Regions from separate parts of the Bradyrhizobium sp. PUT101 genome, predicted to be linked through region 1. Evidence: riboswitches for the same ligand, from Rfam matches in the RefSeq annotation. Region 1 holds a riboswitch; the other holds the start of a gene.
What was found. Region 1 has a riboswitch for S-adenosylmethionine ahead of metX (homoserine O-acetyltransferase MetX). Riboswitches for the same ligand answer to the same signal wherever they lie in the genome.
Positions count from the first base shown of each region.

Region 2: it holds a riboswitch for S-adenosylmethionine, as region 1 does, so the genes downstream of both, ACSHT2_RS18630 (O-succinylhomoserine sulfhydrylase) here and metX (homoserine O-acetyltransferase MetX) in region 1, are expected to answer to the same signal.

Region 1 is NZ_CP197207.1:4,967,759-4,972,525, reverse strand. It holds gene metX (homoserine O-acetyltransferase MetX) at 1-1,200, opposite strand, end outside; SAM riboswitch at 1,286-1,365, opposite strand; gene ACSHT2_RS23960 (chorismate mutase) at 1,602-2,450, shown strand; gene hisC (histidinol-phosphate transaminase) at 2,481-3,578, shown strand; gene ACSHT2_RS23950 (prephenate/arogenate dehydrogenase family protein) at 3,575-4,510, shown strand; gene ACSHT2_RS23945 (DUF2125 domain-containing protein) at 4,630-4,767, opposite strand, start outside.
Region 2 is NZ_CP197207.1:3,808,226-3,812,992, reverse strand. It holds gene ACSHT2_RS18640 (SGNH/GDSL hydrolase family protein) at 1-38, shown strand, start outside; gene ACSHT2_RS18635 (SGNH/GDSL hydrolase family protein) at 51-1,043, shown strand; gene ACSHT2_RS18630 (O-succinylhomoserine sulfhydrylase) at 1,094-2,281, opposite strand; SAM riboswitch at 2,357-2,436, opposite strand; gene ACSHT2_RS18625 (2'-deoxycytidine 5'-triphosphate deaminase) at 2,517-3,653, shown strand; gene ACSHT2_RS18620 (cytochrome-c peroxidase) at 3,685-4,767, opposite strand, start outside.

The sequences.
Region 1 (4,767 bases):
GCGGTCCTTGAGGGTGAGCCCGCGGGCCTTGCCTGCCGATTGCAGGAAGGCGCGGGAGATGTCGAAGAATTCGGGCACGTCGAGCAGGAAGGCGTCGTGGCCGCGATCGGTCTCGATCTCGGCGAACGACACCCGCGCGCTCGAGGCGTTCAGCGCGTGCACCAGCGCGCGCGATTCCGAGGTCGGGAAAAGCCAGTCGCTGGTGAAGGAGACCACGCAGAAGCGGGTCTGGATACCCGCAAACGCCTTCGCCAGCGCGCCGCCATGGTCGGCGGCGATGTCGAAATAGTCCATCGCGCGCGTCAGATAGAGATAGGAGTTGGCGTCGAAGCGTTCGACGAAGGACGAGCCCTGGTAACGCAGATAGCTTTCGACCTGGAAATCCGCGTCGAACGAGAAGGTCGGCAGCTCGCGGTCCTGCATACGCCGGCCGAACTTGCGATGCAGCGCCGCGTCCGAGAGATAGGTGATGTGCGCCGCCATCCGCGCCACCGCGAGCCCGCGATGCGGATGGATGCCATGATCGGCGTAAGCGCCGCCGTGCCAATCGGGGTCGGCCATCACGGCCTGGCGCCCGAGTTCGTGGAAGGCGATGTTCTGCGCCGAGTGCCGCGTCGCGCAGGCAATCGCCAGCGCGGAGAACACTCGGTCAGGATACGCCGCGGTCCATTGCAGCACCTGCATGCCGCCCATCGAGCCGCCAACGACGGCAAAGAGCGTGTCGATGCCGAGCCGGTCGATCAGCATCGCCTGCGCGCGCACCATGTCGGGGATGGTGATAACAGGAAAATCCAGGCCCCAGACCTTGCCGGTGGCGGGATTGATCGACGCCGGGCCGGTCGAGCCCATGCAGCCGCCGATCACGTTGGAGCAGATGATGAAGTAATGCTTGGGATCGATGGGCCGGCCGGGGCCGACAAGCGTCTCCCACCAGCCGGGCTTGCCGGTGACGGGATGCACATTGGCAACATGCTGATCGCCGGTCAGCGCATGGCAGATCAGAACGGCGTTGGAGCGATCGGCGTTGAGCTCGCCATAGGTCTGGTAGGCGATCTGGAACGGGGTGAGGTCGACGCCGCAATCGAGCCGCAGCGGCTGCTCGGTGCCGAACTGCGCGACCTGCGAGCTCGGATGATCCACCTCGTGCGACCGTTCGTCGGCGCTGATCGCAGGACTGGGTACAGACTTGACGCCAACCATCATCGACCTCATTTGCGACTGCCGTCAGACCGCCGCTGGAATCAGGCCATGAAAAACCCGGCCTGAACGATAGGTTCGGCCGGGATCGGAAGCGTCCCCGGCCTGTTTAGCGAGTTTTTTAACGTGGCTGCAAGCCGGCCGGCTCAAATGACCACGGAACAGGCAAAAGCTACCGTCTTGGGCGGTTTTCGTCAAGTCGCGGCCCGGGTCGACCTAATTCGTCTCTGTCTCATCGGCCAAAAAGGCCGTCATTTCTCTTTGCTTTCGCCGCCCCGACTGCCTAATCAGGATTGATCGCAGCGGTGACGGCCTTCCGAATTGTCTTGCCGATCCGCACTGGAACGTCCCTCAACAGCCCAAGCTCTTCAACAGTCCAAGCTCTTAAACAGTCCAAGTCAGATATGACCCAACGTCCGCCCGCGCCACCATCGCTCCAGGAATTGCGCAAGGAGATCGACGCGATCGACGAGAGCATGCATCGCCTCCTGATGCAGCGCGGCGACATCATCGACCGCCTGATCCAGGTGAAGCAGACCCAGGAGGTCGGCTCGGCGTTCCGCCCGGCGCGCGAGGCCGACATGATGCGCCACCTCGTGCAGCGTCATCGCGGCATCCTGCCGCTCGACACGGTCGAGAGCATCTGGCGTGTCATCATCGCGACGTTCACTTACGTGCAGGCGCCGTTCTCCGTCCATGCCGACATCTCCGCGAGCGAGCCGGCGATGCGCGATTCCGCGCGCTTCCATTTCGGCTTCACGGTGCCCTACGTCGCGCATTTCAGCGCGCAGGCTGCTGTCGAAGCGGTCGCAAAGTCCAAGGGTGATCTGGCGCTGGTCTCGGCAACGTCGAGCCGCACGCCCTGGTGGCTGGAGCTGGAAGCCGATGGCGCGCCGAAAATCATCGCGCGGCTGCCGTTCGTCGAACGCGCTGACCATCCGGCCGCATTGCCGGTGTTTACGATCTCGCGGGTCGCCGACAGCGCTTTGGTGACGGAGGTCGAGACCTTCAGCGTGCGCGTCTCCGGGTGGAACGCCGAGGTCGCGCGCGCCCTGTCGCCGCTCGCCGAGATCGTGGCGGTGCCCGATACCACCTTCGATGGCGCGGCGCTGCTGGTCTCGGTCACCAGCGCGACCAGCATCGACAAAGTCAGGGCTGCCCTGATCGAGGCGGGGGCCTCGGTGCGCTCCACGGCCCTCGTCGGCAGCCACGCAACGCGCTATACGGTGCCCCCGACCGGGGCGAAATCGTAAATCGCGCGCCCCGCCATTTCGGAGTTGAAGATGTCCCGCCCCGTGCCGAATCCCGGCATTCTCGATATTGCGCCCTACACCCCCGGCAAGAGCCCGGTGCCGGAGCCGGGCCGCAAGGTGTTCAAGCTCTCGGCCAACGAGACGCCGTTCGGGCCCTCGCCCAAGGCGATCGAGGCGTTCAAGCGCGTGGCGGATCATCTGGAGGACTATCCGGAAGGCACTTCGCGCGTGCTGCGCGAGGCGATCGGCCGCTCTTTCGGGCTCGATCCCAACCGCATCATCTGCGGTGCCGGTTCGGACGAGATCCTCAATCTGCTCGCCCACACCTATCTCAGCCACGGCGACGAGGCGATCTCCACCACGCACGGCTTCCTGGTCTACCCGATCGCGACGATGGCGGTCGGTGCCAAGAACGTCGTCGCGCAGGAGACCAACCTCACTGCTGATGTCGACGCCATCCTGAAGGCCGTGACGCCACGGACCAAACTGGTCTGGCTTGCCAACCCCAACAACCCGACCGGCACCTATCTGCCGTTCGACGAGGTCAAGCGGCTGCGCGCCGGCCTGCCCTCGCATGTGCTGCTGGTGCTCGATGCCGCCTATTCCGACTATGTCTCGCGCAACGACTACGAGATGGGAATCGAGCTCGTCGCCACCACCGAGAACACCGTGGTGACGCACACCTTCTCCAAGATCCACGGCCTGGCCGCGCTGCGCATCGGCTGGATGTTCGGCCCCGAGCACGTCATTGACGCCGTCAACCGCATCCGTGGCCCCTTCAACGTGTCGACGCCGGCGATGTACGCCGCGGTCGCCGCGATCGAGGATACCGCGCACCAGGCGATGTCGAAGCAGTTCACCGAGACCTGGCGTAACCGGCTTACCGAGGAGGTCGGCAAGCTCGGCCTGAAGGTGACGCCGAGCGTCGCCAATTTCGTGCTGATCCACTTCCCGACCGAGAAGGGCAAGACCGCTGACGACGCCGACGCCTTCCTGACCAAGCGGGGCCTCGTGCTGCGCGCGCTGAAGAATTACGGCCTTCCGCATGCGCTGCGCATGACCATCGGCACCGAGGAGGCCAACCGTCTCGTGATCGAGGCCTTGCGCGACTTCATGGGCGGCAAATGAATGCCGATCCGCACTTCCAGCGCGTCGCGCTGATCGGCTTCGGCCTGATCGGCGGCTCGATCGCGCGCGCTGCGAAGCTCCAGGGCCTGGCTGGCGAGATCGTCACCACCGCGCGCTCGGAGAAGACGCGCGCGCGGGTTGCCGAGCTCGGCATCGTCGATCAGGTCGTGGCGAGCAATGCGGAGGCGGTGAAGGATGCCGATCTCGTCATCCTCTGCATTCCCGTCGGCGCCTGCGGAGCCGTGGCGCAGGAGATCGCCGCACATCTGAAGCCGGGTGCGATCATCTCCGACGTCGGCTCCGTCAAAGGCGCCGTGGTCAGGGACATGGCCCCGCATCTGCCGAAGGGCATTCATTTCGTGCCGGCGCATCCGGTCGCAGGCACCGAGCATTCGGGCCCGGATTCGGGATTTGCCGAGCTCTTCATCAACCGCTGGTGCATCCTGACGCCGCCGGAAGGCACCGACACGGCCGCCACGGAGCATCTGCGCGCGTTCTGGGCGGCGATAGGCGCCAAGGTCGAGATCATGACGCCGGATCATCATGATCTCGTGCTCGCGATCACCAGCCACCTGCCGCATCTGATCGCCTACACCATCGTCGGCACCGCCGACGAGCTGGCCCAGGTGACGGAATCCGAGGTGATCAAGTTCTCAGCCGGCGGTTTTCGCGATTTCACCCGTATCGCCGCGTCCGACCCGACGATGTGGCGCGACGTCTTTCTCGCCAACAAGGAAGCCGTGCTGGAGATGCTCGGCACCTTCACCGAGGATCTCGCCAAGCTCACCCGCGCGATCCGGCGCGGCGACGGCGAGGCGCTGTTCGATCACTTCACCCGCACCCGCGCCATCCGCCGCGGCATCGTCGAAATCGGCCAGGATTCCGCCGCGCCGGATTTCGGCCGGCCGCACGCGGCGCTGAAGAAGCCGTAGCTTAGCCCGTCATTTCCGGGGCGCCCGAAGGGCGAGCCCGGAATCCATCGGGCCGCAGCGCAGGCTGTAAAATGGATTCCGGGCTCGATGCTGCGCATCGCCCCGGAATGACGAGAGGATCAATACAGCGGCGGGATTTCGCCGACCTTGACCGGGCCTAGCAGCACGGCGCCGTCGACGAACTTCAGCGGGAAGCTTCTCGCCTTCCTGCCTTCCAGCGTGCTCTCGGTGCCGATCGAATTGATGCCCGCGGCCAC
Region 2 (4,767 bases), 1.2 Mb from region 1:
ACGCAGCCCATCTCGAGCCGGCCCAGCAGCAGAATTGAGGTCTTGCGTTAATGAGTTCTCTCCGCCCTTTTTGCCTGACGACATGGCTGGCCGCGCCTGCAGCCGCAGCGCTGTTGTTGTTGACGCCGGCCTCGCAATCGCATGCCCAGACGCCAGCCGCACAGACGACAACCGCCCCCGCGCAGTCGGCTGATCCCGCTGCCGCTTCGCCCTCCCAGACCACCGTCGCTGCGACCTCGCCCGAGCAGCGCGGCATCGCGGCGCGCGCCATAGACAAGGTGAAGCAGGCCGCCAAATCCGCCAGCGACATCTTCAACCGTGTGCCCTGCCTGCCGCCGAAGGGCGGCTCGAAGGCGATGGGCTCGCTGCCGCATGTTGCCGGCAAGCTCGTCGCCGGCAAGCCCGTCGTCATCGTCGCGTTCGGCTCGTCGTCGACACAGGGATTCGGCGCGAGCTCGCCGGAGTTCAATTACCCCAACCGTCTCGCCGCGCAGCTGCGCCGGCACTATCCGGCCGCCGACATCAGCGTCATCAATGCCGGCATCGGCGGCGAGGACGCCCCCGAGATGATGAAGCGCCTCCAGACGCAGGTGATCGACGTGCATCCGGACCTCGTGATCTGGCAGGTCGGCACCAACGCCGTGCTGCGCAATCTCGATCCCGGCGAAACCGCCAAGATGGTGGAGGACGGCATCAGCCGCATCCAGGCTGCGGGCGGCGCCGACATCGTGTTGGTCGATCCGCAATATTCGCCGGCCGTCAACCAGCGCGCCGAGAGCGCCGGCAAGATGGTGACGCTGCTCAGCAAGGTCGCCGAGCTCCGTCACGTCGGAATCTTCCCGCGTTTCGAGGTGATGCGCGACTGGCACGAGAAGCAGGCCATTCCGGTCGAGGGCTTCGTCATCGCCGACGGCCTGCACATGAACGATTGGGGCTATGCCTGCTTCGCCCAGCTGCTGGGTGACGACATCATCCGTTCAGTCGGCCAGATCAGGCTCGGGGTGAACGTGCCGCCGGATGTGCGGACGTACCGGCCGATGTAGGGCTTCGCTTACCCTCCCCTGGAGGGCCCCTCCAGGGGAGGGTGAGAAGCTCACGCCTTCTCCAGTGCCGCCATCAGATCCTCGATCAGGTCGTCGGCATGTTCGAGCCCCGCGGAGAAGCGAATGAACCCCTCGCTGATCCCGAGCGTGGCACGATCCTCCGGCTTGAGACGCTGATGCGTCGTCGTCGCCGGATGCGTGACGAGGCTCTTGGCGTCGCCGAGATTGTTCGAGATCTTCGCAAGCTTCAATTCGTTGAGCACGCGGAACGCCGCCGCCTTGCCGCCCTTGACCTCGAAGCCGACCAGCGTCGAGCCGCCGCGCATCTGCTTTTTTACCAGCGCCGCCTGCGGATGATCGGCGCGGCCGGGATAGACCAGCCGCGAGATCTTCGGATGGCTCGCCAGCACGTCGGCGATGCGCGCCGCGGTATCGGTCTGCGCGCGCACGCGCACGCCCAGCGTCTCGAGGCCCTTGAGCAGGACCCAGGCATTGAACGGCGAGATCGAGGGGCCGGTCTGGCGCATGAAATTGTGGATGTGCTCGGCGATGAAGGCTTCCGACGACAGGATGATGCCGCCCAGGCACCGGCCCTGGCCGTCGATATGCTTGGTCGCGGAATAGACGACGACGTCGGCCCCTAGCGCGAGCGGGCTCTGCCAGATCGGAGTTGCGAACACGTTGTCGACCACGAGCCGCGCGCCGCCCTTGTGCGCGATCTCGGCGATCCCGGGGATGTCGAGCACGTCGAGGGTCGGATTGGTCGGGCTCTCCAGGAAGAACGTCTTGGTGTTGGGCTTCAGCGCGCGCTGCCATTGGTCGAGATCGAGCCCGTCGACCAGCGTGGTTTCGATGCCGTAGCGCGGCAACAGGTCCTGGATGACGTAGAGGCACGAGCCGAACAGGGCGCGCGAAGCCACGACGTGGTCGCCGGCCTTGAGCGGTGCGAGGATCGCGGTCGTCACCGCGGCCATGCCTGTTGCCGCCGAGCGGGCGGCTTCGGCGCCTTCGAGCTCGATCATGCGGCGCTCGAACATCGCGATGGTTGGGTTGGAGTAGCGCGAATAGATGAAGCCGGGGTCCTCGCCCTTGAACCGCGCCTCGCACTCCTCGGCGCTGTTGTAGACGTAGCCTTGGGTGAGGAACAGTGCCTCCGATGTCTCGCCAAATTGCGAGCGCAGGGTCCCGGAATGGACCAGGCGGGTTTCGGGACGGTAGTTGGCAGACGACTTCGACATAGGACCCTCCGACATGACCATTCGATACGCAAACGGTCACAAAAAAACCGGCCTGGATATCTCCACTGGCCGGGATCACAGAGGTCCCCGGCCTGTTTAGCGACTTATTTAACGTGGCTGCAAGCCGGCCGGCTCAAATCACCACGGGATAAGTGATGCTCATATTCCGCAATGCCCTTTCCGTCAAGGCGTCCATCGGCTAGCCGTAAAAGGCTGATATTTCCCGCATGTCGGGATGCAAGCGAGCCCTGATGAGGACCCCCGGTTGACGTTCACGGTCGCCGCCGACGCCAATGGTATCCTGCCCGACCGCATGATCGCGGCGATGGCGGAAGCGGGGCTCATCCTGCCTGCATACGACTTCGTCGAGAGCCAGATCCAGCCGGCGAGCCTCGATTTGCGTCTGGGCGATATCGCCTATCGCGTCCGCGCCAGCTTCCTGCCAGGTCCCGGCGCCACGGTCGCCGAACGCATTGACGAATTGAAGCTGCACGAGTTCGGCCTCGCCGACGGCGCGGTGCTGGAGACCAACTGCGTCTATATCGTGCCACTGCTGGAAAGCCTGGCGCTGCCGCCGGAAATCGTCGCGGCCGCAAACCCGAAGAGCTCGACCGGCCGGCTCGACGTCTTCACCCGCGTGATCGCCGACGGCACCCGCCGCTTCGATATGATCGGCGCCGGCTATCATGGCCCGCTCTATGCCGAGATCAGCCCGAAGACCTTTCCGGTGCTGGTGCGCGAGAGCTCGCGCCTGTCGCAGGTGCGTTTCCGCACCGGTGACGCGATCCTCAACGCGGACGAGCTCGAAGGCTTGCATGCCGCCGAGCGCCTCGTCGATATCGACGATGCCGACCTCTCCGGCGGCGTCGCTGTATCGGTGGATCTGTCGGGCGAGAAGGCGAGCGGTTTCGTCGGCTATCGCGCCAAGCGCCACACCGGTGTCGTCGACGTCGATCGCCGCTCCGGCTATGCCGTGGAAGATTTCTGGGAGCCGATCTCGGCGCGCCCCGACGGCAGCCTGATCCTCGATCCCGGCGAGTTCTACATCCTCGCGTCCAAGGAAGCCGTGCAGGTGCCGCCCGACTACGCCGCGGAGATGGTGCCGTTCGATCCCCTGGTCGGCGAGTTCCGCGTGCACTATGCCGGATTCTTCGACCCGGGCTTCGGCTATGCCGGCGCCGGCGGGCAGGGCGCACGCGCCGTGCTTGAGGTGCGCTCGCGCGAAGTGCCGTTCATCCTCGAGCACGGCCAGATCGTCGGCCGCCTCGTCTATGAAAAGATGCTCGCCCGCCCTGACGCCATGTACGGCCAGCGCATCGGCTCGAACTACCAGGCGCAGGGCCTGAAGCTGAGCAAGCATTTTCGGGTGTAAGTGTCAGCAAGCGCTGCGCGTGAAGCATGGCTCAAAACGGCGGCTTCGGTCGTGGCGGCTTCGGACCAAAGGCGCGTGCCGTATCGCGCTGCGGACGGCTCACCTTGGATAGTGCGAGCTGTCGCGCATACTCCTTATCGCCGGCGTCCTTGTATTGCGGACTGGTCAGTGCCGCCATCAACGCCACCACGTCGTCGATCTCGGGCTCCGTCAGCGCCAGCGGCTGGATGTCCTCATCGAGCCATGCGTCAGCGACGCCGTCGCCCTTGTTGTAGTGGTCCATGACGTCCCACAGCGTCCCTATCGATCCGTCGTGAAAGTAGGGCGCGGTCACCAGGATATTTCGCAGGCCGGGCGTCTTGAAGGACGCAATGTCGCCCGGCCGCTTGGTGATCAGGAAGCGCCCCAGAACCGACATTTCGTTCGCGATCGCCGCGTTGTCGACATCCGGTGCACGTCCCTGCGCCAGTTCGCGCTCGGCCTGCTCCGCCAGCGCACCGACGCGATGTCGAAGGATGCCGATGCCGATGTTGTGAAAATCGTGATCGGTGAAGACAGTTGGATCGCGCTCTTTATCCGTCAGCGCATGGCAAAGATTGCAGCGTGCCTTGTTGTTGAACAATTCCCAACCACGTTTGGCCGAATCGCTGATCGCATTCGCATCTCCAGCGATGAAATGATCGAAGGGCGAATCGAAGGACGCGAGCGTCCGTTCATAGGCTGCAATGGCGCGCAACATGTCCTGTTCGTTGACGCCGCGCCCGAAGGCCTGCATGAACTGGGCCTGATAGTCCTTGTCGCCGGCGATCCTGGATACGGCATCGCCGATGCTGGCCGAGCCCATCTCGAGAGCGTTGGTGATCGGAAGCGCCGCCTGCTGCTCCAGCGTGTCGACGCGGCCGTCCCAGAACTGCGACTTGTTGTAGAGCGCATTCAGCACGGTCGGGGCGTTGCGTTGGCCGGCGCGCCCATCGATGCCGATCGACACCGGCCTGCCGTCGGTGAAGGCGCGTGCCGGATCGTGGCACGTGGCACAGGCGATGGTGCCGTCGCCCGAGAGCTGGGCGTCGAAGAACAGCTTCTGTCCCAACGCAACCGTCGCAGGTGCAAGCGG